2 regions of the Streptomyces sp. FIT100 genome follow, and region 1 is predicted to be linked to the other one. Evidence: riboswitches for the same ligand, from Rfam matches in the RefSeq annotation. Region 1 holds a riboswitch; the other holds the start of a gene.
What was found. A riboswitch is a leader RNA that binds a small molecule or an ion and turns the genes downstream of it on or off. The one in region 1 is predicted to bind thiamine pyrophosphate.
Positions count from the first base shown of each region.

Region 1 (14,760 bases):
CTCGTCGTACCGCACCTGTACGCCTGGAAGGGGCCGAAGTGGGTGCGGGGCGTGGAGTACATGACCGCCGACCGCCGGGGCTTCTGGGAGGAGCGGGGGTACCACAACCTCGGCGACCCCTGGCGGGAGCAGCGCTATTCCTACCAGGAGGGGCCGGGGGACGGCCCCGAGTTCTAGGGCCCGGGGCTCCGTCGGTCGTCCCCGTCAGTGGTACCGGTGGACCACCGCATGGCCCTTGCCTCGGCCGATCAGCCACTTGTTGACCGGTGTGGTGACCAGGAACGCGATGAGGAACGCGGCGGCCAGGGCGCCCCAGAACAGGGCGTCGGTGAGATGGGCGTCCATCGCGCCGGGCACCAGCAGCAGTACGCCGTTGTCGACGGTCTCCATCACCACGATGGAGACGGTGTCGGCGGCGAGGGCGACGCCGACGGCCGCCTTCAGGGGCAGCCCGGCGCGCAGCACGGGCGAGATCGTCAGCGAGTAGCCGAAGAGGAACGCCAGGGCGATGGCGAGGATCATGGTCGGGGTGTTGCCCCAGCCGAGGGCGGTCCCGATGACCATGCCGAGGACCTCGCCGATGGCACAGCCGGTGAGGCAGTGGAGGGTGGCCCTCGCGGCAGTGGACCAAGCCGCTCCGCCTGCGTGACCTGCGTGACCTGCGTGGCCGACGTGGCCGACGCGTTCGGTGTGGTGCGCGTGTGTCTCGTGCTGCATGGGAGGCCCCTTGGTCGGGTTGCGGTACCTGACTCCAGGGGAACCAGATACCCCCCTGGGGTATTCCCGGATGTGCGCGTCCGGTGTTCCTATCCCTCGCGGAGCGTCTTGAGCAGCGCGATGTCCGCCACGTCCCCGTCCTTGCCGCCCGGAGTCTCGATGATCAGCGGCACGCCCGCGGCCGCCGGATGGGCCATCAGCTCCCGGAACGGCTCCGCACCTATGTGACCTGCCCCGATGTTCGCGTGACGGTCCTTGTGCGCGCCGGCCACATCGTGGGAGTCGTTCGCGTGGATCAGCTTCAGCCGGCCTTCGCCGACGGTCTCCACCAGCAGATCGAGGGTCTCCTTCACACCGCCGTCCGCAGCCAGGTCGTGCCCGGCCGCGAAGATGTGGCAGGTGTCCAGGCAGACCCCCAGCCGGGGGTGGGCGTCCAGGACCTCGAAGTAGGGCCCCAGGTCCTCGGCGCGCGAGCAGAGCGAGAACCCCTGCCCGGCCGTCGACTCCAGCAGCAGGTACGGGTCGTCGTCATGGGTCAGCTCGTCCAGCAGCGGCAGCACCAGCTCCCGCACCTGTGCGAGCGCCACCGCGCGCGAGCGGCCGCCCGTCGCCGACCCCGTGTGCACCACCACGCCCAGCGCGCCGATCTCCCGGCCCCGCCGCAGCGAATGCCGCATCGACTCCACGGACCGCTCGGCGGTCGCCGGGGTGTGCGAGCCGAAGTTGATCAGGTACGGGGCGTGGACGTACACCGGCATCCCCTCGGCCGCGCACGCCTCCCGGAACAGCTCGTCCTGGGCCGGGTTCCCGGCGGGCGTCGCCCAGCCGCGCGGATTGGCGACGAAGACCTGGACGGTCTCGGCGCCGACCGCGCGGGCGTACGGCAGACCGGTCCTGGCGAGGCCGCCGGCCACGGGAACGTGGGCGCCGACGGGGCTGCGCATCGCGGGCACCTAGATCCCCTTGGTCTTGACGGTGATCGTGCTGCCCTCGGGGGCCTGCTCGCCGCCCTCGACGGACTGGCTCTCGACCGTGTTGCCGAGGAACGGGAAGGCGCGCTCGACCTTGACCTCGAAGCCCGCCTTCTCCAGCTCCTGGCGCGCCTCCGCCACCGGCCGGCCGGTGACGTCCGGTACGTCGATCATGCGCGGGCCCTTGGAGAGGGTGAGCGTGACCGTGTCGCCCTCGGCCGCCTGCCCGCCCTCGGCAGGGGACTGCGTGGCGACGGTGCCCGCCGCCTGCGGGGAGTGGACACGGCCGGGGGTGACGGCGACCTTCAGCCCGGCCTCCTCCAGGGTGCTCGTGGCGTCCTCGACGGACTCACCGCTCACATCGGGTACGTCGACGGGGGCGCCCTTGCTGACGACGAGCGCGACCGCGGAGTCCGCGCGGCGGTCGGTCCCGGCGGCCGGGTCCGAACCCGTGACCGTGCCCCGCGGGACGTCCTCGCTGAACTCCTTGGTGATCACACCCGGTGCCAGGCCCGCGTTGCGCAGAGCGGCCCTCGCCTCGGTGAGCGACAGGCCCGCGAGCTTCGGGACCCTGACGATCTCGGGGCCGCGGGAGATCACGAGCGTCACCGAGCCGTTGTCCCTGATGCGCTTCCCCGGGTCGGGGTCGACGTCCATGACCGTGCCGCGGTCGTAGACGTCGCTGAAGCCCTTGGTGGTCTGCTCGACCTCCAGCCCGGCGTCGGTGAGGCGCTTCGTGGCCACGGCCTCGGTCTGGCCGAGGACGGCGGGGACACGGGTGAACTGTCCCGAGTTGATGTACCAGACACCGGCGCCGGTGGTGAGCAGCACCAGTGCGGCGACGACCGCGGCGATCACGCCGCGCCGGGGCCCGCGCGGGCGCGGCGCGCGCGGCCGGTGCGCACCGGCCGGCGGCATCTCCAGCCGGCTGGTCCGGTGGACGGCCTCCTCCTGCGGGGAGGGCAGCGTCCGGGGCAGCACGCTCGTGCGGTCCTCCGCCCCGTCGCGCCGGTCCGCGGTCCTCGCCTGCGGCGGTACGGCGTCGAGCTGCTCGTCGCCGAGGGCCGCGCGGGCCGCTCGGACCTGCGCGAGCAGCGCGACGGCGTCGTCGGGGCGGAGCTCGGGGGCGCGTGCCGTAGCACCCGCGACCAGCTCGTCCAGCTCCGCCGCGAGGCCGGGAACGGCACCGGACGGCGCCGGCACGTCCTCGTGCAGGTGCTGGTAGAGCACCTGCGCGGGGGTGCCGCCCGTGTGCGGCTTGGCACCGGTCAGCATCTCGTACAGGACGACCCCGCAGGCGTAGACGTCGGCGCGGGTGTCGGCGGTGCCGGACTCGATCTGCTCGGGTGCGAGGTACGACACGGTGCCGAGGACCGAGCCCGTGGTGCTGGTGACGGATCCCACGGCCCGCACCAGCCCGAAGTCGGCGACCTTCACCCGGCCGTCGTCCCCGATCAGCACATTCTCCGGCTTCATGTCCCGGTGCACGAAGCCGGCCCGGTGGGCCGCACCGAGCGCGGCGAGCACCGGCTCCAGGATGTCGAGCGCGGCCCGGGGCTGGAGCGCGCCGCGCTCGCGCAGCACGTCGCGGAGGGTGCAGCCGGCGACGTACTCCATCGCCAGGTACACGTAAGGGCCCTGGGCGCCCTGGTCGTAGACCCCCACCACATTGGGGTGCGAAAGCCGCGCGACGGACCTCGCCTCCCGGATGAACCGCTCCACGAACGACGCGTCCGTCGCGAGCGCCGGGTGCATCACCTTGAGGGCGAGGACCCGGTCGAGCCGGGTGTCCACGGCCCGGTAGACCGTGGCCATTCCGCCGACGGCAATGCGTGCGTCGATGCGGTAGCGGCCGTCGAGCAGCTGCCCGACGAGGGGGTCCTTAAGGGTCGTATCCACGCAGGCGAGTCTACGAGCCGCGCCGCGCCTTCCCGCCCCCTCCGGACAAGCGGGCCGCCGTACTGCAGCGCACCTGTGACTCGGAGGGGGCTCTGGGACGGGTCCGGGGAGGGGGCTCTGGGACAGGTCCGGGGGCGTGCCGGGGCGGGTCCGGACGGCTCAGAACGCCGGGCGCTCCGGGTCCAGGGACGCGCGGCCCTCGGTGGGGGAGGACGCCTCCGCGAAATGGCGGCGGGGAATGCGGCCCGCCCGGTACGCCAGCCGGCCCGCCTCCACCGCGTGACGCATCGCCTCGGCCATGAGCACGGGCTCCTGCGCGCGGGTCACCGCCGAGGCGAGCATCACGGCCGCGCACCCCAGCTCCATCGCCAGCGCCGCGTCCGACGCCGTTCCGGCCCCCGCGTCGAGGATCACCGGGACGTTCGCCTGCTCGGCGATCAGCTGGAAGTTGTGCGGGTTGCGGATCCCGAGGCCGGAGCCGATCGGCGAGCCCAGCGGCATGATCGCCGCACATCCCACCTCCTCCAGCTTCCGCGCCAGCACGGGGTCGTCGTTCGTGTACGGCAGCACCGTGAAGCCGTCGTCGACCAGCACCTCCGCCGCGTCGAGCAGCTCGATCGGGTCCGGCAGTAGCGTGCGCTCGTCCGCGACGACCTCCAGCTTGATCCAGTGCGTCCCGAGCGCCTCGCGCGCGAGCCGGGCGGTCAGCACGGCCTCGCCGGCCGTGAAGCAGCCCGCCGTGTTCGGCAGGGCCTGGATGCCCAGCCGGTTCAGCACCGACAGGACGGAACCCTGCACCGTCGGGTCGAGGCGGCGCATCGCCACCGTCGTCAGTTCGGTGCCGCTCGCCACCAGCGAGCGCTCCAGTACGTCGAGGCTCGGCGCCCCGCCCGTCCCCATGATCAGACGCGACGAGAACTCCACCCCGCCGAGGACAAAACGGTCATCCGCCATGGCTGTGGTCATCCTCCCTGCACCGCGGTCAGCACCTCGACCCGGTCGCCCTCGCGGAGCGGCGTCGCGGACCATTCGCCTCGCGGGACCACCGTCTCGTTCAGCGCGGCCGCCACCCCGGACGGGGCCCCGGTCAGCGTCGCGACCAGCGCGTCCAGCGTCGTACCCGCCGCGACGTCACGCGGCTCTCCGTTCACGGACACGGTCACCCCGTCGTTCACGGACACCGTCATGCGGACACCTCCTGGCGTGCGGCGGAGAAATGGCGGGAGGAGAAGCGGCCGGGGGCGAAGGGGCGGGCCTCGTCCGGTACCTCGCCGGTGGCCAGGAGGTCCGCCATCACCTCGCCGGTCACCGGGGTGAGCAGGACGCCGTTGCGGTAGTGCCCGGTGGCCAGCAGCAGTCCGGGCAGCTCCGTAGGCCCGAGCAGCGGGGCGTTGTCCGGTGACGCGGGCCGCAGCCCGGCCCCCGTCTCGGTCAGCGGCAGCTCGGTGAGGCCCGGCACCAGCTCGTGCGCGTCACGCAGCAGCTGGTAGACGCCGCCCGCCGTGACCGTCGTGTCCCAGCCGAGCTCCTCGCTCGTCGCGCCCACGACCAGCTCCCCGCTCTCGCGCGGCACGAGATAGACGTGGCTGCCGCGCACCACGGCCCGCACCGTCCGTGACAGGAAGGGGGCGTACTGCGCGGGCACCGTCAGCCGCAGCACCTGCCCCTTCACCGGGCGTACCGGCGGAAGTACCTGCTCCGGTACACCGTGCAGCCGGCCGCTCAGGCTGCCGCCGGCGAGCACCACCTGCTCGGCCGCCACCTCACGGCCCCCGGCGAGCACGGCCCCGGCCGCCCGGTCCCGTACCACCGACAGCCTCTCCGCCCAGTCGCGGTGGAAGACCACGCCGGCCCGCTCGCAGGCCACGACCAGCGCCGTCGCCAGCCGTCGCGGATCGATCTGGTGGTCGCCGTCCACCCGCAGCCCGCCCCGCACACCGGGCGCGAGCATCGGCTCCAGGCGCCGGCACTCCCGGCCCGTGAGCCACTCCGAGTCCAGCCCGCAGCGGCTCTGGAGCGCGTGCAGCTCGCGCAGGGCCGCCCGGTCGTCCGTGTCGAGCGCGACGGCGAGGGTGCCGCAGCGGCGGTAGCCCGTCTCCAGGCCGCTCGCCTCCTCCAGCTCGGCGACGAACTCGGGGTAGCGGCGCACGGAGGCGAGATTGAGGGCGAGGAGCGTCTCCTCGCCGTAGTGGAGCTCCGTGACGGCGGCCAGCATGCCCGCCGCCACCTGTGCGGCCCCGCCGCCCGGCGCGGGGTCGGCGAGCGCCACGCTCAGCCCGCGCCGGGCCGCCCGCCAGGCCGTGACGAGGCCGATGATGCCGCCTCCGATGACGAGGACGTCCGACGACGGTCCTGAGGACGACCGCCCTGAGGACGACGGCCCCGAGGGCGACGGCCCTGAGGACGACGAACGTGGGGACGGTCGTGAGGACGACGGCCCTGAAGGCGCACGTGACTCCGTTGACGTACGTGAATGCATGGGCGCTCAGCCCCTCCCTTCGCCGGCATGACCCGGATCAGGTTCGTACGGTCGGAGGCCGCTCCAGCCTCCCTCTCAGCCCGCTGCGTCCGGGCTCCCGCGAGTAGCAGTACGGTGGCCAGCCTAACCCCCGCCCCCAACTCGCAGTAAGGGAGCCCGCGCTGTGGCCCGCTCGCCGACGGACTTTCCCCCTCGCCTTCGGCTGGGGGGACCCCCATCGCCCCGGTGGCCGACCAGGCGCCAGGCCAGGTCGGTACGCGCACCCGGTTCGCGTACCACGAGGAGGGCGGCCGGATCTGGGCCGACTACGCGGGCGGCGACGTGGTCCGCGGGTATCTCGTCGGCACGCGCGACGGCGACAGGACCGACTTCCGCTACGTCCAGCTGAAGCAGGACGGAACGACTTCTTCCGGCCACTGCGTCTCCACCGTCACCGAGCTGCCCGACGGGCGGGTGCGGCTGGAGGAGACCTGGGAATGGGAGTCGCAGGCGGGCCGCGGCACGAGCGTGGTCGAACAGCTGCCTTCCTGACGGATCATCACGTGGTTAGGGTGGCCGCGTGAGCGAGCAGACAACGCCGAGCGGCCACGGCCGCAGCAGGGTCGTCATCGTCGGCGCGGGCATGGCCGGCGTACAGACCGCCGTCGCCCTGCGCGAACAGGGCTTCACCGGCACCGTCACCCTGATCGGCGCCGAGCCGCACCAGCCGTACGACCGGCCGCCGCTCTCCAAGGCCGTCCTGCTCGGCACCGCGGAGGGCTCCGCCCTCGACGTCGACTTCGAGGCGCTGGCGGTCGACCTCCAGCTCGGCCGCGAGGTCAGCGGGGTGCGTCCCGGCGCCCATGAGCTCGACACGCCGGACGGGCCCGTTCCGTATGACGTCCTCGTCATCGCCACCGGCGCGGAGCCCATCGCGCTCCCCGGCACCGAGGGCGTCCCGGGCGTCCATCTGCTGCGCACGCTCGACGACGCGGAGCGGCTGCGTCCGGTGCTCGAGAACAAGCACGACATCGTGGTCGTGGGCGCCGGCTGGATCGGCGCGGAGTTCGCCACGGCCGCCCGCGAGGCCGGCTGCGAGGTCACCGTCGTCGAGGCCGCCGACCGCCCGCTGGCGGGCGCCCTGCCCGCCGAGGTCGCCGCGCCGATGGCCGACTGGTACGCCGAGTCCGGCGCCCGGCTCCTCACCAACGCCCGCGTCGCGGGCGCCGAGCCCGGCACGGTCGTCCTGGCGGACGGGCGCAGGCTGCGCGCCGGGGCCGTCGTCGTCGGCATCGGCGCGCGCCCCGCCACGGGCTGGCTCGCCGGCTCGGACATCGTCCTCGGCCCCGACGGCTCCATCACCGCGGACGAGCGGCTGCGCACCTCGCTGCCCGATGTGTACGCGGTCGGGGACTGCGCCTCCTTCCCCTCCCGCCGCTACGGGGAACGGCTCCTCGTGCACCACTGGGACAACGCGCTCCAGGGCCCGCGCACCGTCGCCGCGGACGTCGTCGCGGGCGAGGCCGGACAGCCGCCCGCCGTCCCAGCGGTCTACGACCCGGTGCCGTACTTCTGGTCCGAGCAGTTCGGCCGCTTCGTGCAGTACGCGGGCCACCACGAGGGCGCCGGGACGCTCGTGCGGCGCGGCGACCCGGCGGCCGGCTCCGGCTGGTCGGTCCTGTGGCTGCGCGACGGGGTGCTGGTCGCGCTGCTGGCCGTCGGCAGGCCCCGGGACCTGGCCCAGGGGCGCAAGCTCATCGAGGCCGGCGCCCGGCTCGACCCGGAACGCGCCGCGGACCCGTCGGTCCCCCTGAAGGCGGCCGCTGCCTAGGCACTGTCGTCGGGAACTCGCCGGACTCGCGGATCCGTCCGGCGCCCGCCCCGAATCCACCCCTGATCCGCCCCGAATCCACCCCCCTGTCCACCCCCCTGTCCACCCCGCTGTCCCCCTCTGTCCACCCCCTGTCCTTCCCCTGGCCGTCCCCTGTCCGCCCGGCATCCGAACGACAGGCCCCGGGTCCGGCTACCGACTGTCAGTCCGGGATGGCAGGCTTGTCCCGTGACCGAGATTGACGCAAAGACCGATGCTCTCGTCCCCGCCTGGCTCCACCTGCCGGACATCGCGGAAAAGCTCGATGTCGAGGTGACGCGCGTGCGGCAGCTGGTCAAGGAGGGCCAGCTGATCGCCGTGCGCCGGGGTGAGAACCGGACGCTTCAGGTGCCCGCCGCCTTCATCAAGGGCGGCAAGGTGGTCAAGGGCCTCTCCGGGACCCTGACGCTCCTGAGGGACGACGGCTTCACCGACGAAGAGATGCTGGAGTGGCTCTTCACGCCGGACCCGACCCTGCCGGGCACCCCCGTGGAGGCGCTCGGCGAGAATCGCGGTACGGAGGTGAAGCGCCGGGCCCAGGCGCTCGCTGTCTGACGTCACCACACGACACACCACAGGGATGCGGTGTGCGGAGCGGCTGTGGGTCCCTGCCCGGGACGGCGCCGGTCCGCGCACCGCCCGACCTGCCCACACGGGGGAGCACTTCATGTCCACGCTGCGCGCACGCCTGTCCGACGCCCGGCTCTATCTGTGCACGGACGCCCGCAGGCGCCAGGGGGATCTCCCCGAGTTCCTGGACGCCGTGCTCTCCTCCGGGGTCGACATCGTGCAGCTGCGCGACAAGGGCATGGAGGCCGCCGAGGAGCTGGAGCACCTCGCGGTCCTCGCCGACGCCTGCCGCCGCCACGGCACGCTGCTCGCCGTGAACGACCGGGCCGATGTCGCCCACGCCATCGGCGCCGACGTGCTGCACCTGGGCCAGGGCGACCTGCCGGTCCCGGCCGCACGGGCGATCCTCGGCTCCGACGTGCTCGTCGGCCGCTCCACGCACACCGAGGCCGAGGCGGCCGCGGCCGCCGTGGAGCCCGGGGTGGACTACTACTGCACCGGCCCCTGCTGGCCCACGCCCACCAAGCCGGGCCGGCACGCCCCGGGGCTCGACCTCGTGCGGTACGCGGCCTCGCTCCCGCAGGAGCGCCCCTGGTTCGCCATCGGCGGCATCGACGCCGGCAACCTCGACCAGGTGCTGGACGCCGGGGCCCGGCGGGTCGTCGTCGTCCGGGCGATCACGGAGGCGGACGACCCGGCCGCGGCGGCGGCCGGTCTCGGCAAGCGGATACGGGCCCGCGCGGAATAGGCCAAAAGCGAACAGTCGGTGTCCGATACGTGGACGTTGGTTGGGTCCCCCCGGTGCCCTGGCTAACCTGCGAGTATGGCCCTCGGCACAGCTTCCACCAGGACAGATCGCGCACGCACCGTGCGCGACCTGCTGGCGACCGGCAAGACGTCGTACTCCTTCGAGTTCTGGGCGCCCAAGACCGAGAAGGGCGAGCGGAACCTGTGGAACGCGCTGCGCCGCGTCGAGGCGGTGGGTCCGAACTTCGTCTCCGTGACCTACGGCGCCGGCGGGTCCACCCGCGCGGGCACCGTCAAGGCGACCCAGCAGATCGCCGCCGACACCACCCTGACGCCGGTGGCGCACCTCACCGCCGTCGACCACTCCGTGGCCCAGTTGCGCAACATGATCGGACAGTTCGCCGACGCCGGGATCAGGAACATCCTGGCGCTGCGCGGTGACCCGCCCGGCGACCCGATGGGCGAGTGGGTCAAGCACCCCGACGGCGTGACCTACGCCGCCGACCTGGTCAGGCTGATCAAGGAGTCCGGCGACTTCTGCGTCGGCGTCGCCGCCTTCCCCGAGATGCACCCCCGGTCGACCGACTGGGACAACGACATCCGGTACTTCGTGGACAAATGCCGCGCCGGTGCCGACTACGCGATCACCCAGATGTTCTTCGATCCGGAGGACTATCTGCGGCTGCGCGACCGGGTCGCCGAGGTCGGCTGTGCGACGCCGATCATCCCCGAGGTCATGCCCGTCACCAGCGTCCGGCAGATCGAACGGTTCAGTCAGCTGAGCAACGCGTCCTTCCCGGCCGCCCTCGAAGAACGGATCCGCTCGGTCGCCGGCGATCCCGCCGCTGTACGCTCCATGGGCATCGAGTTCGCGACGGAGTTCTGCGCACGGCTGCTGTCCGAGGGTGTCCCCGGGTTGCACTTCATTACGCTCAACAACTCCACGGCGACGCTTGAAATCTACGAGAATCTCGGACTGCACGAGCAGACTTGACCGGCCACACCCGCCACAACCCCCGGCGGCGGCCGATGAGAGGGGCGGGACATGGGCTGGACGGTGCTCTACATCGCGTTCGGCATCGTCGCGCTGTGGCTGCTCGGGGAAGTGCTGCTGCAGTACAAGGCGCGGCTGCGCTGGCGGCTGCTCGCGTTCGCCGGATTCCTGGGCGTCGTCCTCGGTGTGCTGATGCCGAACGTGGTCGTGATCGCGATCGGCGCGACCGGCTTCGCGATCGGGCAGACGTACGTCACCCTCTCCTTCCGGCGGGGCTTCTCCACCGGCTGGGCGCTCGGCGGCAGCCCGGGGTCCAGCCGCCGCCGCAAGTCCGGCGACGGCCCCGCCGAGATGCGCGAGCCCACACTGGAGGTGTCGGACCTCGCCTACGAGCCCCATGAGGGCGAGGACGACGGCGCCGGGCGGGCCGGGCCGTCGGCGGCCGGAACCTCGGCGGTCTACGAGCCGGTGCCCATGCCCGACGACACCGGCCAGTACGGCATCTACGACGACGCCGCCTACGCCGCGGCGGCGAACGGCGCCCCCGCACAGGACCAGTACCTGTACGGCGGGTACGACGGCTACTCCTCCCCGTACGAGCAGCCGACCGCGGCCCAGGCGCAGGACGCCTACGCCGCCCAGTACGACTACGGCACGGGCCAGCAGCAGTACGCGGCCTACTCCGACCCGTACATCGGCAGCCAGGGCTACGGCTCCTACGAGGGCTACGACAGCTACGGCGGCCAGCAGCAGTACAGCGACCCCTACGCCACTCAGCAGGGCTACAACGAGACGCCGCCCGGCGGAGTGTGGGTGCCGCAGCAGCGCGACGGCGACCAGCAGACCCCGCCGATGCCGCCCATGCCACCGCAGCAGCCCGCGTCGTACGACCACGAGAACGGCGGCTACGACCCCAACGCGTACGGCAACGGCTACAACGGCCAGCCGTACCGCTACTGAGGCGCGGTCCCACCGCGGGGCCTTACCGTCGGCTCGCGACGGGGGCGCGACGGGGGCGCGACGGGGGCTCGACGCGGGGCCTGCCGCGGGCTCACTGAGAGCCGCGGAAGTCCTCGCCCTCCACGATCAGCCCGGCCACCAGCGCGCCCGACATGCCCGCGTGGGCCAGCCCGCCGCCCGGATGCGCCCAGCCGCCCACGAGATACAGCCCCGGGAGCCGGGTGCTGTTCGACGGGCGCAGATACCGGCCCCCGTCCCCGGCGAGCGCCGGCGGATGCACCCGCCCCGTCTCGGCCGGGGTGAGGACCTCGCTCCACAGCAGCCGCTCACGTATGTCCGGGATCACCGGCCGGGCGGCGGCGACGAGCGTCTCCGCGCAGCGCTCGCGCAGCGCCGCGTCCGTCCAGTCGAGGCCGGAGGGCCCCCCGGACGGGGCGACCGTAGCGGTGAGCGTGACCGCCTCATGGGCGTCGTCGGGCCGGGTCGTCGGATCGTCCGGTCGCAGCAGGGTGACCGTCGGGTGCTCGGCGAGCGCCCCGCCGAAGACCGCGGCCGCCTCGGCGGCCGTGCCGGGGGAGTGCACCACGGTGCGGTGGGCCGTGCCCTGGGGACGGGCGCCGCGCAGCGCCAGCAGAAGCGTGAACCGTCCGGGAGCCTCCTGCGCCCCGGGCCGCACACCGCCCTCCTGCCAGGGACGGAGGCCGCCGAGACCGGATGTGCCGGCGCCCGCCACCACCCGGTCCGCGTCCACCACCCGGCCGCCGGCGAGCTCCAGTCCCGCCGCCCGGCCGTCCTTCTCGACGACGCCCGCCACCTCGGCGCCGAAGACGAACTCCACCTTGCGCTCCAGACAGCGCTCGTACACCGCCCGGGCGAGCGCCCGCATCCCGCCCCGGACGTACCAACTGCCGAACGTCTGCTCCATGTACGGGAGCAGGGCGGCGCTCGCCGGGGCGTGCCGCGGATCCAGTCCGTACGCCAGCGCGCACGCGTCGAGCAGGGCCGCGAGCCGGGGATCCGCCAGCTCCCAGGCGCCCACCTCGGCCAGCGTGCGCGCCTGGCGCGTGCGCAGCATCCGGCGCTGCCGGAGCGCCGGATACGGCTCGCGGCCGAGCACCTGCCAGTTCGGCCACAGCGGCTCCTCCAGCAGCGGCCTGCGGGAACGGTCCCAGGCGTCCCTGGCCCGCCCCAGGAAGCCGCCCCAGCGCTCGCCTGTGCCGGCGCCGAGCGCCGCGTCCAGCGCGGCGACGACGCCCCCGCGCGAGGCGTTCGGCAGCGACACGTCGGTGCCGTCCGCGAAGAGATGCCGGCTCGCGGGGTCGACCTGGCCCATCGCGACCCGGCTCTCCAGCGGCTCCTTGCCGGTCTTGAGGAACAGATCCCGGTAGACGGCCGGCACATGCAGCAGACCGGGGCCGGTGTCGAACGCGAACCCGTCCCGCTCGAAGCCGCCCACCGCGCCGCCGAACGTCGCCGAGCGCTCGTACACCGTCACCCGATGGCCTGCCACGGCCAGCCGGGCAGCAGCCGCCATGGCGCCCATGCCGGCGCCGATCACCGCAATCCGTGCCATGTCAGGGACTGTATCGGCCCCCACTGACAGTCACGGGGGCGGCGGTCACGCGGGCAGCGGTCACGGGGGCGGCGGCCCCGGCAGCTCCGCCGCCACGCGTCTCTCCTCCCGGCGCTGCGCCCTGCGCCGCAGGAAGCGCCGGATCCGGGAGGCGAGGAAGACCAGTGTCACGAGCCCGAGGACGAGCAGCGTCGCGGCGATGACCGCCGCCGCCAGCGGATGGAACATCGCGAACGTGAGGATCCCGGCGACGCCGAGATCCTCGGCCGTGCTCATCGCGACATTGCTGAACGGCTCCGGGGAGGTGTTGATCGCCATCCGCGTGCCGGCCTTCACCAGATGGCTCATCAGCGCCGTGGACCCGCCGACCGCGCCCGCCGCGAGCTCCGGCAGCGAACCGCTCTCCCCGGCCAGCAGCGCCGCCACCACCGCGCCCGCCACCGGGCGGATCACCGTGTGGACCGAGTCCCAGGCCGAGTCCACGTACGGGATCTTGTCCGCCACCGCCTCGCACAGGAACAGCACTCCGGCGGCGATCAGGACGTCGGGACGCTGCAGCCCCTCGGGCACCTCGTCGCTGAGCCCGGTCGCGCCGAAGAGGCCGAGGAGCAGGACCACCGCGTACGCGTTGATGCCGCTGGCCCAGCCGCTCGTGAAGACCAGGGGGAGTACGGACACGGACGCGATCGTAACCAGCCCGCGCCGGCAGCGGGTGGGGTTGAGCACGGGCGTCTGAGTATCCGTACCTACCTGAGGAGATGAGTAGGTACGCGGATGGGCTCCCACCTGCGTGGACGAAAGAGTGGAGACCACGGAAGGGGCGCTGTGCCGGCACCGCCGGCACGGGGCGGCGGAACGGCGCGGCGCACCGGCCGAACGGGGGTTGCCCGGGCCCGGGGGAACGGTGGTACAGGGCAACGGGGGAGCGGGGGACACAGGGAACGGGGGAACGGGGAACGGGGGAAAACGCCGGTCCGGCGAAGCTCGGGGGGATCGAGCTTCGCCGGACCGGCACTTTTCGTACGCGTCCGCGCCTGTCCGCGCGGTGGACAGGACCTGCGGTGGACAGGGCCTAGCGGCCGCTCACGCGTCCGTGCAGCAGCCGCGACAGCGCCGCGTGCACGTCGTCGATCGACCGCTCACGCTGGAACGCCTGCCAGTCGAGCGCCGCGACCAGCACCATGCCGACGAGCGCCGCGGCGGTCAGCGGAATGTCGATCTCCTCGCTCAGCTCGCCCCGTTCGACGGCCTCCCGCAGGACCGTTTCGACCACGGCGACCGCCTGCTGACGGACCACCATGAGCGTGGACTGCCACGCCCGGTTGGTGCGCCACAGCTCGGCGACGTACAGCTGCGTGAAGGCGGGGTAGCGGTCGATGAAGACCAGACCTGCCCTGATCATCGCGTCCAGCGCCTCGACCTTGCTGCCGCCGCGCTCCTCGGTCTCGTCGGCGGCGGCCTGCAGCGAGTCGGTCAGCAGCCCGACGCCGAACCGCAGCAGCTCCTCGAAGAGCTCGGTCTTGCTCTTGAAGTTGTAGTAGACCGTGCCCTTGGCGACTCCGGCACGCTCGGCGATCTCGTCCACGGTGGTCGCCGAGAAACCCTGCTCGGCGATGAGGGTGACGGCCGCCTCGTAGAGCTTGGCGCGCGTCGCCTGTCTCCGGGTGCTGCTGGTGTTCATGGCGTCGATTCTCACAGGTCCCCGTCCCGGGTCCGGTGGCGCCCGGCGGAGCTCACAGGCTCAGCTCCGGGTGGAGGCGGTCGAGCGTCCACACCTGCTTGCGCCGCGCCGACACGGCGGTGAGCGCGAGCGCACCGGCGGTGAAGGCCAGCAGCACCGCGACCGCCTGCCAGACCGGGCCGACGCCGCCGCCCGTGATCAGCCGGCGCAGCGCCTCGACGACGTAGCTCATCGGCAGGAAGGGGTGAACGGCGTTGAAGAACGCCGGACTGGTCTGGACGGGATAGGTGCCGCCCGCCGAGGTCAGCTGGAGCATGAGC
Region 1 is NZ_CP075715.1:1,914,548-1,929,307, reverse strand. It holds gene KK483_RS08360 (sulfite oxidase-like oxidoreductase) at 1-177, shown strand, start outside; gene KK483_RS08355 (DUF4396 domain-containing protein) at 205-717, opposite strand; gene KK483_RS08350 (deoxyribonuclease IV) at 807-1,661, opposite strand; gene pknB (Stk1 family PASTA domain-containing Ser/Thr kinase) at 1,671-3,587, opposite strand; gene KK483_RS08340 (thiazole synthase) at 3,747-4,541, opposite strand; gene thiS (sulfur carrier protein ThiS) at 4,550-4,774, opposite strand; gene thiO (glycine oxidase ThiO) at 4,771-6,066, opposite strand; TPP riboswitch at 6,064-6,177, opposite strand; gene KK483_RS08325 (hypothetical protein) at 6,292-6,597, shown strand; gene KK483_RS08320 (NAD(P)/FAD-dependent oxidoreductase) at 6,626-7,876, shown strand; gene KK483_RS08315 (Rv2175c family DNA-binding protein) at 8,105-8,470, shown strand; gene thiE (thiamine phosphate synthase) at 8,583-9,233, shown strand; gene metF (methylenetetrahydrofolate reductase [NAD(P)H]) at 9,309-10,226, shown strand; gene KK483_RS08300 (hypothetical protein) at 10,278-11,186, shown strand; gene KK483_RS08295 (NAD(P)/FAD-dependent oxidoreductase) at 11,278-12,759, opposite strand; gene KK483_RS08290 (DUF4126 domain-containing protein) at 12,820-13,437, opposite strand; gene KK483_RS08285 (TetR/AcrR family transcriptional regulator) at 13,832-14,440, opposite strand; gene KK483_RS08280 (YhgE/Pip domain-containing protein) at 14,493-14,760, opposite strand, start outside.

Region 2 (14,760 bases), 2.0 Mb from region 1:
GTTTGTACGACTTCCCGGGCTATTTCTGGGCGTGAATCCAGATCGTCCCGGGGCCGCCCTCAAGGAGCGCGGTGGGTGCGCGGGGGCGGCCCCCGCAGGCGGGCGCGCGCGCCCGTCACCACGCCCGGGGGTGACCTTTGGCCACAGCTACGGCTCCTGCTCCAGCCACCGCTCCAGCGCCGGTTCCTGTTCCGGTGACGGCGACCGCCGCACCCACCCTGATCGGGTCCGTGCAGCGGGCGTTGAGACTGCTGGAGGCCGTGGGCTCCCACGTGGCCGGGGCCCCCGCCAAGCAGCTCGCGCGCGAAGCGGGACTTCCGCTTCCCACGGCCTACCATCTGCTGCGGACCCTGACGCACGAGGGCTATCTCCGGCGCGAGAAGGGCGTGTTCGTCTTCGGTGAGGCGGCCCTGAGGCTCGCCGTCGGGGGAGCGCTGCAGAATCGTCGCAGCAGGATCGAGGACGCCCTGGTCCACTGGCGCGACGCCATCGGCGTGCCCGTCTACTTCGCCGTCTACCGCGAGGGTGAGATCGAACTCGTCGCCGTCGCGGACACTCCGTACGCACCCGCCGTGGACGAATGGGCCGACTTCCGCGAGACCGGCCATGCGCATGCGATCGGCCAGTGCCTGCTGAGTCAGCTCGACGAGAAGGCGCGCCAGGACCACCTCGACCGTCACCCCGTCCAGGCGATCACGCCGTACACGGTCCGTGACCGGCGCGTCCTGCTGGAGCGGCTCGGCTCGACGGGCCGGATGCAACCGCTCGTCGAGCGACAGGAATATGCTCTCGGCACCGTTTGTGCGGCAATTCCGATCACTGCCGGTTCCACGGCCGCCGCCATAGCGATTTCCCTCCCTCTCCATCAGCAAGAGCGGCTGCTGCCGGCCGTTGAACAGCTGCGCAGCGGTATCGGGAGTCTGCTGAGTTCGTTCGCCTTCTCTATCAGTATCTGAAAAATCACTCCTTGTGATCTCCTGGTGACTGCAGCACGATGGCGTGCAGAGTGCCAAGGGGGATCATTCTTGGCCGTTTTCATCAACAGCGGGGTATGCGGGGTACATGATGCGCGAGTCGGTTCAGGCCGAGGTCCTGATGAGCTTCCTGGTCTCCGAGGAGCTCTCGTTCCGGATCCCGGTGGAACTCCGTTATGAGTCGGGGGATCCATACGCGGTCCGTATGACCTTCCACCTGCCTGGTGACGCGCCCGTGACCTGGGCCTTCGGCCGAGAGTTGCTGCTCGACGGCATCAACGCGCCCAGCGGGGACGGCGATGTGCACATCGCGCCGACTGAGCCGGCAGGGCTGTCCGACGTCTGCATCCGGCTCCAGGTGGGGGCCGACCGGGCACTGTTCCGGGCGGGCGCCGCACCCCTGGTGGCCTTCCTCGACCGGACCGACAAACTCGTTCCGCTGGGGCAGGAGCGCACGCTCGGCGACTTCGAGGACCACCTGGAGGAGGCGCTCGGCCGGATCCTCGCGGAGAACGCCGGCTGAGGTCAGCGCTTGCGGCGCCGGCCCCTTCCGCCCCGTACTGCCGCTGCCGCCCCGCCGGCGGCGCCCGCCGGGCGGTCGGCGGAGACGACGAGGGCCGCGAGCACGGTGGTGACGGGTACGGACGCGACCAGGCCGATCGAGCCGATCAGCGTCCGTACGATCTCCTCCGCCACCAGCTCGCTGTTGGCGACCGTGCCCACGCCGGACTCCGCGATCGAGAAGAGCAGCAGCAGCGGCAGCGACGCACCGGCGTAGGCGAGGATGAGTGTGTTGACGACCGAGGCGATGTGGTCGCGGCCGATCCGGATGGCGGCCCGGTAGAGCCCGCGCGGTCCCAGCGTCGAATCCGCCTGGTGCAGCTCCCAGACCGCGGAGGTCTGGGTCACCGTCACATCGTCGAGCACACCGAGCGAACCGATGATCACGCCCGCAAGAAGCAGACCGGACATGTCGATGCCCGGGTAGAGGCCGTGGATCAGACCGGTGTTGTCGTCCGTGTTCCCGCTCAGCGCCGCCCAGCCGATGAAGAGCGAGCCGAGCAGCCCGATCAGCAGCAGCGAGATCAGTGTGCCGATCACCGCGACCGACGTACGGGCGGACAGGCCGTGGCACATGTACAGGGCGATGAGCATGATCGCGCTCGCCCCGACGACGGCCACGATCAGTGGATTCGAGCCCTGCAGGATCGCCGGCAGGATGAACAGCGTCAGGACGGCGAAGCTGATGACCAGCGCGATCAGTGCCATGACCCCGCGCATCCGCCCCACCGCGACGACCACGATGGCGAAGATCCCGGCGAGCAGCGTCATCGGGAACTGCCGGTCCACGTCGGCGACCGAGTACTGCAGATCGCGCGGTGCGTCGGGCGCGTACGCCACCACGACGCCCTGGCCCTCGTGCAGTTGGCGCGTCGAGTCCGGCTGCACGATCTCGGTGAACGTACGGCCCGCGTCCTTGCCGCTCGTGACCTCGACGGTCGCCTTCCCGCACGTGCCCTGCTGGGAATTGACCGCTTCCCGGCCCTCGGGCGTCGAGGTGTCGCCGGTCGGGGGCACCTGCCCGGCGTTCACGTCCTCGCAGGGGACCTGCTCGACCTCCACCACCTTCGCCGACTCGGTCTGCCGGTCGAAGCCGACACCCGTGCGCTCGTGGCCCGGTGCGCCGCCCGGCCAGAGGACGACGAGCCCCACCGCCACGGCGGTGGCGAAAGGAATCAGCACCGCGGCGATGACCCGCTGGAGGTGGCGGGAGACGGGCGCGGCCGGGCCATGACCGTGCGCATGGCCGTGGTCGTGGATGCCGGAGCGGTCGGCGGCCCGGTCGTCCGCCCGGCCGTCCGTGCTGCCGGGCCTGCGGCCGTCCGGTTCGGGGCTCTGCTGCGAGGAAGTCACCGACCGATCATCGCAAGAACGGAAGGGGCCCACTGTTCAGCACGCCCGATATGGCGCTAGCGTGGTGGGACCTTTGCACACGCGGGAGCTCGGAGCACCGGGCTGAGAGGGCGCTGACCTCCGTACATCCGTACGGGAAAGCTGCGCCGACCGCCGAACCTGTTACCGGGTAATGCCGGCGTAGGGAGTAGGTCTCATGACCACATCGGACACGCGCACGCCTGCCTCCAGTTCGTCCGAGGCCGGGAAGTCCATCGGCTGGCACAAGGGATACGTCGAGGGCTCGCGCCCCGACATCCGGGTGCCCGTCCGCCAAGTGCACCTCACCAACGGCAAGGACGTGACCCTGTACGACACGTCCGGGCCGTACACCGATCCGAACGTCGGGACCGACGTCCGCCGCGGGCTGTCGCCGCTGCGGGAGAACTGGATCATCGGTCGCGGCGACACCGAGGAGTACGCCGGCCGTCCCGTCCGCCCCGAGGACGACGGCATCAAGCACACCTCGCCGCGCGGCGGGCTGCGCAACCTCGACGCGGTCTTCCCCGGCCGCCCGCGCCAGCCCCGCCGGGGCCGCGAGGGACAGGCCGTGACGCAGCTGGCGTACGCCCGCCGTGGCGAGGTCACGCCGGAGATGGAGTACGTGGCGATCCGGGAGAACGTCTCGCCCGAGGTCGTGCGCGAGGAGATCGCCGCCGGGCGGGCGGTCCTTCCGGCGAACGTCAACCACCCGGAGACCGAGCCGATGATCATCGGCAAGCGGTTCCTGGTGAAGGTCAACGCCAACATCGGCAACTCCGCCGTGACCTCCTCCATCGAGGAGGAGGTGGAGAAGATGACCTGGGCGACCCGCTGGGGCGCGGACACGGTCATGGACCTCTCCACCGGCCGCAATATCCACACCACCCGCGAGTGGGTGCTGCGCAACTCCCCCGTGCCGATCGGCACCGTCCCGCTCTACCAGGCGCTGGAGAAGGTCGACGGCAGCGCCGAGGAGCTGAGCTGGGAGATCTACAAGGACACCGTCATCGAGCAGGCGGAGCAGGGCGTCGACTACATGACGGTCCACGCGGGCGTGCTGCTGCGGTACGTGCCGCTGACCGCCCGCCGCAAGACCGGCATCGTCTCGCGCGGCGGCTCGATCATGGCCGCGTGGTGCCTCGCGCACCACAAGGAGTCGTTCCTGTACGAGAACTTCGAGGAGCTCTGCGAGATCCTCGCGGCGTACGACGTCACGTACTCGCTCGGCGACGGCCTGCGGCCCGGCTCGATCGCGGACGCCAACGACGAGGCGCAGTTCGCCGAGTTGAGGACCCTCGGGGAGCTCAACACGATCGCCAAGCGCCACAACGTGCAGACGATGATCGAGGGCCCGGGGCACGTCCCGATGCACAAGATCAAGGAGAACATCGACCTCCAGCAGGAGATCTGCGAGGAGGCTCCCTTCTACACCCTGGGGCCCCTGACGACCGATGTGGCTCCCGCGTACGACCACATCACCAGCGGCATCGGCGCCGCCATGATCGCCTGGTGGGGCACGGCGATGCTCTGCTACGTCACGCCCAAGGAGCATCTGGGCCTGCCGAACCGGGACGACGTCAAGACCGGCGTCATCACCTACAAGATCGCGGCTCATGCCGCCGATCTTGCCAAGGGGCACCCGGGCGCGCAGGAGTGGGACGACGCCCTCTCCGACGCGCGCTTCGAGTTCCGCTGGGAGGACCAGTTCAATCTGGCCCTCGACCCGGACACGGCACGGGAGTTCCACGACGAGACACTGCCGGCGGAGCCGGCCAAGACCGCGCATTTCTGTTCCATGTGCGGGCCGAAGTTCTGCTCGATGAAGATCTCGCAGGACATCAGGCGCGAGCACGGCGGCGAGCTGAAGGCCGACGAGATCGAGGCGGGCATGGCGGAGAAGTCCGCCGAGTTCGCGGCGGCCGGGAGCCGGGTGTACCTGCCGATCGCGGACTGAACCGGCGCCGGTCCGTGTGCGCGGTGGAGGCCCCGTCCGGGTCTCCACCGCTCGACGGCGGTAGCGCCGCCGCCGACAGCGGCAGGGACTGAGGCGACCATGGCGAGAGCCGACGGTCCCCGGTGGCCCCCGCTGCTGTCGGCTATTCCGGCTGGTGTTCCGGAGGGCCGAAGTCCGGGCTGGTGAAGTCCGGGCTGGTGAACGTCGGGCGGGAAGTGGTCGAGGACCCCTCGCTGGGGCTGGAGAAGTCGGGTCCGCTGTAGCCGACCTTGGGGATCCGGTTCATCCGGCGGGGCGGGCCGGGGGAGGCCGGGTCGGCGCTGGGGTCGGCGAGGGCGGCGCGCAGGAACGGGACGACACCGCGCTCCAGGAGCGCGTGGCGCCATGCCTCCCGGGCGCGGGCCACTTCGTCGGGCAGTTCACCGCCCGGTTCCTCCGCGGGCAGCTGCGTCGCGCCGTTGCGCAGGGCGGTGATCAGCAGACCGATCGCGGCGGCCAGGAGCCCCGCCGCCGTCAGCGCCCCGAAGAACCAGCCGGCCGTCAGCAGGGTCTCCGCGAAGGAGGGTTCAGGGCTGAGCGCCTTCAGGGTGTAGCCCACGAGCAGAAAGATCACCGCTGCCGTGCCCGCCAGGACCGGCGCCAGGACGGTGAGCACGGCGCCGAAACCGGCCCCGGCGGACGAGTCGGCCGTGCCACTGGCCGCCGCGCCCAGCACCGAGCTCCGTACGGATGAGGCGGAGGGCGAGCGCAGCTCCTCCCGGACCTTCACGAAGTGCTCGTACTCCGCTGCCGCGGCGCTGGTTATCAGCGCGGTGGCGTTGAGGGCCATGGTGCGCAGTTGCTCGGCGTTGAGCCGCTTCCCGACGGCGGCGAGATCCGGGCGGTCGTGTGCGTTGCGCAGCGCGTCGTCGAGGATGCGCTCGTAGTCGGCGCGGTCCTCGGTCAGCAGGTGCGGAGCGCTGTTCATGTGCATCCCCCGATGCTCCGTAGGGCCGGATTGCCCGCGTGTGTGGGCGGTTGGGCAGAAACGGAGGAGAGCCTGCTACGGATAAGCCGATGGTAGAGCGGTTAATGCACGGGGTGACAGGGGGTTTCCGGAAATCGCCTGCCCCGGATTGGCTCAGCCATGCAGTGGCAGCCGGCACACCAGCAGCTTTCCGGCCATGGTCACTCCGCCGTCCATCGCGATGGCGAGCCCGTCCGCGTACACGTGCGGGCCCTCGACGACGGCGCTGGAGCCGCCCTGGCCGTCCGCCGCGTCCTCGGTGCCGACCTGGCCCAGGAGATACGGAATCGGGCTGTGGCCATGGACGATGCGCCCGCCGCCGTAGGCCGTGAGCAGGTCGCGCACGGCCTGCGGGCCGTCCTCGTCACGGAAGGCGAAGCGCTTGGTGAACTTGCGGAAGAGGTCCCAGCACTCGTCGGCGTCGTTCCGGTTGAGGATCTCGTGGACCTTGTCGTTGACGTCCGCGATCGTCGTGCCGTACTCGAGGTAGGCGGTCGTGTCGGAGTGCAGCAGCAGATGCCCGTCCTCCTCGACGACCGCGTCCAGCCGGGCCATCCACTGGAGATGGACGTCCTGGAGGCGGTCCATGTCGCTCTTCTGGCCACCGTTGAGCAGCCATGCGGCCTGGAAGGTGGCGGTGCCGGCACCGGAGTTGACGGGCGTGTCGCCGAAGCGCTTGGCGCCGATGAGCAGCAGTTCGTGGTTGCCCATCAGGGCCTTGCAGTAGCCGCCCGCGGCCGCGGCCTCGGCCGAGAGCCGCATGACGAGGTCGATGACGCCGATGCCGTCGGGGCCGCGGTCGGTGAAGTCGCCGAGGAACCACAGCCGGGCGTTCCCCGCCGACCAGTGGCCTTCGTCGTCGATCAGGCCCTGTTCGCCGAGCGCGGCGACGAGCTCGTCGAGGTAGCCGTGGACGTCGCCGACGACGTAGAGCGGGCCGAGGCCGTCCGGCGCGGGGGCCTCCGTCTCCACCGGCTCGACGGTCACCTGCACGGTGTCCTCGCGGCGGTTGACCACCGGTAGGTCGCGCTCGGTCGGGGTGTACCCCTCCGGAAGCTCGTCGTCCGGGACGGCGTTCCCCGGGTGGTCGAGGACGTGCTCGTAGGACGGGGCCTCCGACTGCACGGGGACCTGCGCGTACGGAGGCACGCGGAAGTCACGCAACGTCGCCGTACGCACCACGGGTCCCGGACCGGCCCCCTGAGTCATCGACCCCTCCACCACCGTCGCGCCGCCCTGCACCGTCGGACCGGCCTGGTCGGGGCGGCCCGCGGTGTCGTGCGCCCATCATAGGAATGCGGATCGTGCTGTGTGACGCACCAGGGGTGCTGAATCCGGGTACACCCCCGGTCCACGGCCTGTTTCGCCCCAATTGGGCTGGTCCAGTCCAGTCCCTTGTCCAGTTCGGACCGCGTTTCGGGCCCGCTCCTGGGCCTGCCCCTCGGGCCCGGGCGGGCTCGTGCCGAGCTCGGTCCGGGCGCGTGCCGGGCCCGGGTCTACTCCGGGGCAGGCGATCGCGGGTGGCTCACCGTCGTCCGCGGGGAGCGGCGCTGCGAGGACGCACGCACGATCAGCTCCGTCGGTATCACCTGCTCGACCGGCCGGCCGCCGTCGGCCCCCTCGATCGCGTCGATGAGCAGCTGGACGACGGCGGTGCCGATGCGCCGCGGCTTCAGCGAGAGGGTGGTGACGGGTGGGTCGGTGTTGGTGTAGACCGTGGACTCGCTGCAGCAGACGAGCAGCAGGTCGTCGGGGACGCGCAGCCCGTACCGCCGGGCCGCCGCGAGCAGATCGGTGCCGTTGGGGTCGAAGAGGCCGTAGACGGCGTCCGGCCGGTCGGGGCGGGCGAGCAGCCGGTCGGCGGCGACGGCTCCGGCGCAGGGGTCGTGCGCGGGGTACGCCTCGTAGACGGGGTCCTGGCCGACCCGCTCGCACCAGCGGAGGTACGCGGTGGTCGAGAGCCGGGTGTAGGTGTCGGTGGAGGTGCCCGTGAGCAGGCCGATCCGGCGGGCGCCGGCGGCGGCGAGGTGGTCGAGGAGGTCGAGTACGGCGGCTTCGTGATCGTTGTCGACCCAGGCGGTGACCGGGAGGGTGGGTGCCGGACGGCCGTCGGAGACGACGGGCAGGCCCTGGCGGACCAGTTCGGCGACGACCGGGTCGTGGTCGGAGGGGTCGACGACGACGGTGCCGTCGAGGGCGACGTTCGACCAGACGTCGTGGCGCGAGGTGGCGGGCAGGATGACGAGCGCGTAGCCGCGGGCGAGCGCGGCCGAGGTCGCCGCACGCGCCATCTCGGCGAAGTACGCGAATTCGGTGAAGGTGAAAGGTTCATCCCCGTACGTCGTCACGGTCAGGCCGATGAGTCCCGACTTGCCGGTGCGGAGCGTGCGGGCCGCGGCCGACGGCCGGTAGCCGAGCCGGTCGGCGACCTCGCGCACGTGGCGGCGCGTGGCGTCGGGGAGTCTTCCCTTGCCGTTGAGTGCGTCGGAGACAGTCGTGATGGAGACACCGGCTGCGGCGGCGACGTCCCGGATGCCCGCCCGACCTTGCCGGCTGCTCCGGCGGGATGTTTCCGTCCGGCTCACCTGGTGCTTCCCTGCTGCTGTCATGGCGAGCCGATAGTAGGGGGATGTCGAGCGGTTGGGCCGGTCGCATATGCAGCCGTTGACAGGCACGTTTCTGCATGGCGAGTGATGGTCAATTGCCTTGGAAACAAAGGGAGTTGGGCTGTCTGGCGCTACTCTCATGGTTGTCGACCGGCATAGACCTGCCAAGCTCCCGAGGTCTCGAAGAGGTCTCAACTCACCACTACGGGGGACGCGCGCCACGGAGTGAGCCACCGGCGCGTGCAAGGGCGGCGAGCGCTCCCCCCCCCTCCTGCCGGGGATCTGCCGCTTCCCCCGGCGATCTGCCGCCGCCCATTCGCACCGGCCGGGAATCCTCATAAGGTGAGCAGTATTGGTGAGCGGCACTGCTGTGCTGTTGTGTACGTCCGCGAGGACGACGGTCGAGGAGGACCTGCGGTGAGCGAGACGAGCCCCAAGCTGCGCGCAGAGCTGGACGGCATTCCCACCTACAAGCCCGGCAAGCCCGCCGCGGCCGAGGGTCCGGTCGCGTTCAAGCTCTCCTCCAACGAGAATCCGTACCCGCCGCTGCCCGGCGTGATGGAGAGCGCTTTGGCCGCCGCCGGCAGCTTCAACCGGTATCCGGACATGGCCTGTACCGGGCTGATGAACGAGCTCTCCGACCGCTTCGGGGTGCCCGTGTCCCACCTGGCGACCGGCACCGGCTCCGTGGGAGTGGCCCAGCAGCTGCTCCAGGCCACCGCGGGCCCCGGCGACGAGGTCATCTACGCATGGCGGTCCTTCGAGGCGTACCCGATCATCACCCAGATCAGCGGGGCCACCTCGGTGCCGACGCCCCTGACCTCGGGCGATGTGCACGATCTGGACGCGATGGCGGACGCAGTCACCGACCGGACACGGCTGATCTTCGTCTGCAACCCGAACAACCCCACCGGCACGGTGGTGCACCGGGCCGAGCTGGAGCGGTTCCTCGACCGGGTGCCGTCCGATGTGCTGGTGGTGCTGGACGAGGCGTACCGCGAGTTCATCAGGGACACGGACGTGCCGGACGGTGTCGAGATCTACCGTCGGCGTCCGAACGTGGCCGTGCTCAGGACGTTCTCCAAGGCGTACGGTCTGGCCGGCCTGCGCGTCGGTTTCGCGATCGCCCACGAGCCGGTGGCCGCCGCGCTGCGCAAGACGGCGGTGCCCTTCGGCGTCAGCCAGGTCGCCCAGGACGCGGCGGTCGCGTCGCTGCGGGCCGAGGACGAACTGCTCGGCCGGGTCGGCTCGTTGGTCGCCGAGCGGACGCGGGTGCACGAGGGACTGGTGAAGCAGGGCTGGACCGTGCCGCAGACCCAGGCGAACTTCGTCTGGCTGAGGCTCGGCGAGCGCACGGTCGACTTCGCGGCGGCGTGCGAGCGGGCGGGGGTCGTGGTGCGGCCGTTCCCGGGTGAGGGTGTGCGGGTCACGATCGGCGAGTGCGAGGCGAACGACGTCTTCCTGCAGACGGCGGAGGCGTTCCGCTCGGCGCTGTAGCCGCCCTGGGCCCATGCTGGCCCCGTTACGCGCCGGGGGCCCCACACTGGGGCCGTCACGCCGTCCCCGGGGGCGCGAGGCCCCCCGGGGCCCCGCCCTGCCGGCGTTCGCCTCCAGGGCGGGGGAGCCCGGAGTGCTGAAGTGGGACCCCCCTCTTGGGTGCGGATTTCGTATGCGCCATAATGCTTGTGAATGTGAACGCGTTCACAAGCTCGCCCTGAAAATCCCGGTATCGCCGGGGTTGCGAGGGGTAATGGTGTCGTGACCGCGCCGACGTAAGGAGAGGACGACGTGGACCTCGCTCTGGCGCCAGAGACTCTGGCGCGCTGGCAGTTCGGCATCACGACCGTCTATCACTTCCTGTTCGTCCCCCTGACGATCTCGCTGGCCGCACTGACGGCCGGGCTGCAGACGGCCTGGGTGCGGACCGGGAAGGAGAAGTACCTCAGGGCGACCAAGTTCTGGGGCAAGCTCTTCCTGATCAACATCGCCATGGGTGTGGTCACGGGCATCGTGCAGGAGTTCCAGTTCGGCATGAACTGGTCCGACTACTCTCGCTTCGTCGGGGATGTGTTCGGAGCCCCGCTCGCCTTCGAGGCGCTGATCGCCTTCTTCTTCGAGTCCACGTTCATCGGCCTGTGGATCTTCGGCTGGGACAAGCTCCCGAAGAAGATCCATCTTGCCTGCATCTGGATGGTCGCGATCGGCACGATCCTCTCGGCGTACTTCATCCTGGCCGCCAACTCCTGGATGCAGCACCCGGTCGGCTACCGGTTCAACGAGGCGAACGGACGAGCGGAGCTCACGGACTTCTGGCTCGTCCTGACCCAGAACACCGCCCTCACCCAGGTCTTCCACACCCTCACGGCCGCCTTCCTCGCCGGTGGCGCGTTCATGGTCGGCATCTCCGCCTTCCATCTGCGGCGCAAGAAGCACATCCCGGAGATGAAGAGCTCGCTGCGGCTGGGCCTGATCACCGTCGTCATCGCGGGTCTGCTCACCGCCGTCAGCGGCGACTTCCTCGGCAAGGTCATGTACAAGCAGCAGCCGATGAAGATGGCCGCGGCCGAGGCGCTCTGGGACGGTGAGAAGCCGGCGCCGTTCTCCGTCTTCGCCTACGGCGATGTGGACAAGGGCCACAACACGGTCGCGATAGAGATCCCCGGCCTGCTCTCCTTCCTGGCCAACGACGACTTCACGTCGTACGTCCCCGGGATCAACGACACCAACAAGGCCGAGCAGGAGAAGTACGGGCCCGGCGACTACCGGCCCAACATCGCCGTCACCTACTGGGGCTTCCGCTGGATGATCGGCTTCGGCATGGCGTCCTTCGCCATCGGCCTGGTCGGACTCTGGATGACCCGCAAGAAGTTCCTGCTGCCACCCGCGTTGAGGGTGGGTGAGGACGAGGTGCCGCATGTCGTGCTCTTCAAGCAGCCGCTCGGCGCCAGGCTCAGCAGGCTGTACTGGCTGGTCGCGATCTGGACGCTTGGCTTCCCGCTGATCGCCAGCTCCTGGGGCTGGATCTTCACCGAGATGGGGCGGCAGCCCTGGGTCGTGTACGGAGTGCTCCGCACCCGTGACGCGGTCTCGCCCGGTGTCTCCCAGGCCGAAGTGCTCACCTCGATGATCGTCTTCACGGCGCTCTACGCGGTGCTCGCGGTGATCGAGGTCAAGCTGCTGGTGAAGTACGTCAAGGCCGGTCCTCCCGAGCTCACCGAGTCCGACCTCAACCCCCCCACCAAGATCGGCGGCGACGACCGCGACGCCGACCGGCCGATGGCCTTCTCCTACTGAGACCGAGGACTGGGAGCTGAGGCATGGAACTCCACAACGTCTGGTTCGTACTGATCGCCGTCCTCTGGATCGGCTACTTCTTCCTCGAAGGCTTTGACTTCGGGGTCGGCATTCTGACGAGACTGCTCGCCCGGGACCGCCCCGAGCGGCGCGTGCTCATCAACACCATCGGCCCCGTCTGGGACGGGAACGAGGTGTGGCTGCTCACGGCGGGCGGTGCGACGTTCGCCGCCTTCCCCGAGTGGTACGCCACGCTCTTCTCCGGCTTCTATCTGCCGCTGCTGATCATCCTGGTCTGCCTGATCGTGCGCGGAGTCGCCTTCGAGTACCGCGCGAAGCGGCCGGAGGAGCGGTGGCAGCGCAACTGGGAGCAGGCGATCTTCTGGACCTCGCTGGTGCCGGCGGTGCTGTGGGGTGTGGCCTTCGGCAACATCGTGCGCGGTGTGAAGATCGACGCCGAGATGGAGTACGTCGGCACCTTCGCGGACCTGCTCAATCCGTACGCGATCCTCGCCGGGCTGGTGACGCTGTCGCTCTTCACCTTCCATGGCGCGGTGTTCGTCGCGCTGAAGACGGTCGGGGACATCCGGGAGCGGGCGCGGAAGCTGGCCCGGACCCTGGGAGTGATCACGGCCGTGCTCGCGCTCGGCTTCCTGAGCTGGACCCAGGCGGAGAAGGGCGACGGGGTCAGCCTGGTCGCGATGATCGTCGCGGTCCTGGCGCTCGTGGGGGCGGTCGGGGCGAACCAGATGGGGCGTGAGGGCTGGTCGTTCGCCTTGTCGGGCCTCACGATCGCGGCGGCGGTGGCGATGCTCTTCCTGACGCTCTTCCCGAACGTCATGCCGTCGTCGCTCAATGAGCAGTGGAGCCTGACGGTGACCAACGCCTCGTCGAGCCCGTACACGCTGAAGATCATGACGTGGTGTGCGGCGATTGCGACGCCCGTGGTGCTGCTGTACCAGGGGTGGACGTACTGGGTGTTCCGGAAGCGGATCGGCACACAGCACATCGCTGATCCGCACTGAGTTCCGCAGGGCCCCCGGTCGGGCCCATGACTGAGGGATGTTTCACGTGAAACCCGTCGACCCGCGTCTGCTCCGGTACGCCAGGGCCACCCGCTTCTTCATGGCGGCCGTAGTGGCCCTCGGCCTGGCCGGGGCGGCGCTGGTCGTCGGTCAGGCGATGCTCATCGCCGAGGTGGTGGTGGGGGCGTTCCAGCACGGGCTGGAGGCGTCCGGGCTGTGGACGGAACTGGTCCTGCTGGCGTTGGTCGCCGCGGGCCGGGGACTCGTGTCGTGGCTGACCGAACTCGCGGCGCACCGGGCGAGTGCGGCGGTCAAGAGTGAGTTGCGGATGCGGCTGCTGGAGCGAGCGACGGTGCTTGGGCCGGGCTGGCTGAGCGGACAGCGCACCGGCTCGCTCGTCGCACTGGCGACTCGCGGGGTGGACGCTCTCGATGACTACTTCGCGCGCTATACGCCGCAGCTGGGGCTCGCGGTCGTGGTTCCGGTGGCGGTGCTGGCGCGCATCGTCACCGAGGACTGGGTGTCGGCCGCGGTCATCGTTGTGACCCTGCCGCTGATTCCGCTCTTCATGGTGCTGATCGGCTGGGCCACGGAGGCCCGGATGGACCGTCAGTGGAAGCTGCTGTCACGGCTGTCGGGACATTTCCTCGATGTGGTGGCGGGGCTACCGACGCTGAAGGTGTTCGGTCGGGCGAAGGCGCAGGCCGAGTCGATCCGGACGATCACGGCGGAGTACCGGCGGGCGACGCTGAAGACGCTGAGGATCGCCTTCCTCTCCTCGTTCGCGCTGGAGCTGCTGTCGACGCTGTCGGTGGCGCTGGTGGCCGTCGGCATCGGGATGCGGCTCGTCCACGGAGAGCTCGATCTGTACACGGGCCTCGTGGTGCTGATCCTTGCGCCCGAGGCGTATCTCCCGCTCCGACAGGTCGGCGCGCAGTATCACGCGGCGGCAGAGGGGCTCTCGGCGGCGGAGGAGATCTTCGACGTGCTGGAGACACCCGTGCGGGCCGGGGGCACGGGAAGTGCCGGCTCGGTACGGCTGGAGCTCTCCGGGGTGACGGTCCGGCGTCCGGGCCGGGCGGAGCCGTCGCTCGACTCGGCCTCGTTGGTGGTCGAGCCGGGCGAAGTGGTGGCCCTGGTGGGTCCGAGCGGCGTCGGAAAGTCCACGCTGCTGGATGTGGTGCTGGGGTTCGTGCCGCCGGCCGAGGGGCGGGTGACGCTCGGCGGCACGGCTCTGGATGCCCTCGACCTCGAACGCTGGCGGGAGTCGATCGCCTGGGTCCCGCAGCGGCCGTACCTCTTCGCGGGAACGGTCGCGGAGAACGTACGGCTCGCGCGACCGGAGGCGGATGACGCGGAGGTCGTGGCGGCTCTGCGGGACGCGGGGGCGTACGACTTCGTGACCGCGCTGCCGCGGGGTGTGGACACGGTCCTCGGCGAGGACGGCGCGGGCCTCTCCGCCGGACAGCGCCAACGGCTCGCGCTCGCCCGGGCGTTCCTCGCGGACCGGCCACTGCTGCTGCTCGACGAGCCCACGGCGGCGCTGGACGGCGAGACCGAGGCGGGGATCGTGGAGGCGGTCCGCCGGCTGGCGGTGGGGCGGACGGTGTTGCTGGTCGTGCACCGGCCGGCGCTGCTGGCGCTCGCGGACCGGGTGGTGGAGCTGGGCCCCGGCCACTCGCCCGTTGCCGCGGGCGCCCTGGAACTCCTCGGCGCCTCCGCCGCCCTGAGGCCCTCGTCCCCGGCGCACGCCGACGACGGCGGGCCCGCCACCGCATCGGCGGAGGGCGGCCAGAGGGGCGCCGGGGTGGCGGCGCGGGTGCGGGGCATGGCTGGGGAGCTGCGGGGTCGGCTGATGCTCGCGCTGCTGCTCGGGAGTCTGGCGCTCGGGTCGGCCGTGGGGCTCATGGCCGTGTCCGGGTGGCTCATCTCGCGGGCCTCGGAGCAGCCGCCCGTCCTGTATCTG
Region 2 is NZ_CP075715.1:3,905,110-3,919,869, reverse strand. It holds gene KK483_RS17585 (IclR family transcriptional regulator) at 195-956, shown strand; gene KK483_RS17580 (SsgA family sporulation/cell division regulator) at 1,066-1,497, shown strand; gene KK483_RS17575 (YibE/F family protein) at 1,500-2,888, opposite strand; TPP riboswitch at 2,960-3,092, shown strand; gene thiC (phosphomethylpyrimidine synthase ThiC) at 3,085-4,863, shown strand; gene KK483_RS17565 (hypothetical protein) at 5,006-5,836, opposite strand; gene KK483_RS17560 (metallophosphoesterase) at 5,984-7,093, opposite strand; gene KK483_RS17555 (LacI family DNA-binding transcriptional regulator) at 7,366-8,478, opposite strand; gene hisC (histidinol-phosphate transaminase) at 8,893-9,972, shown strand; gene KK483_RS17545 (cytochrome ubiquinol oxidase subunit I) at 10,264-11,769, shown strand; gene cydB (cytochrome d ubiquinol oxidase subunit II) at 11,793-12,794, shown strand; gene cydD (thiol reductant ABC exporter subunit CydD) at 12,841-14,760, shown strand, end outside.
Region 2: linked by a shared signal. The riboswitch ahead of thiC (phosphomethylpyrimidine synthase ThiC) and the one ahead of thiO (glycine oxidase ThiO) in region 1 are both predicted to bind thiamine pyrophosphate.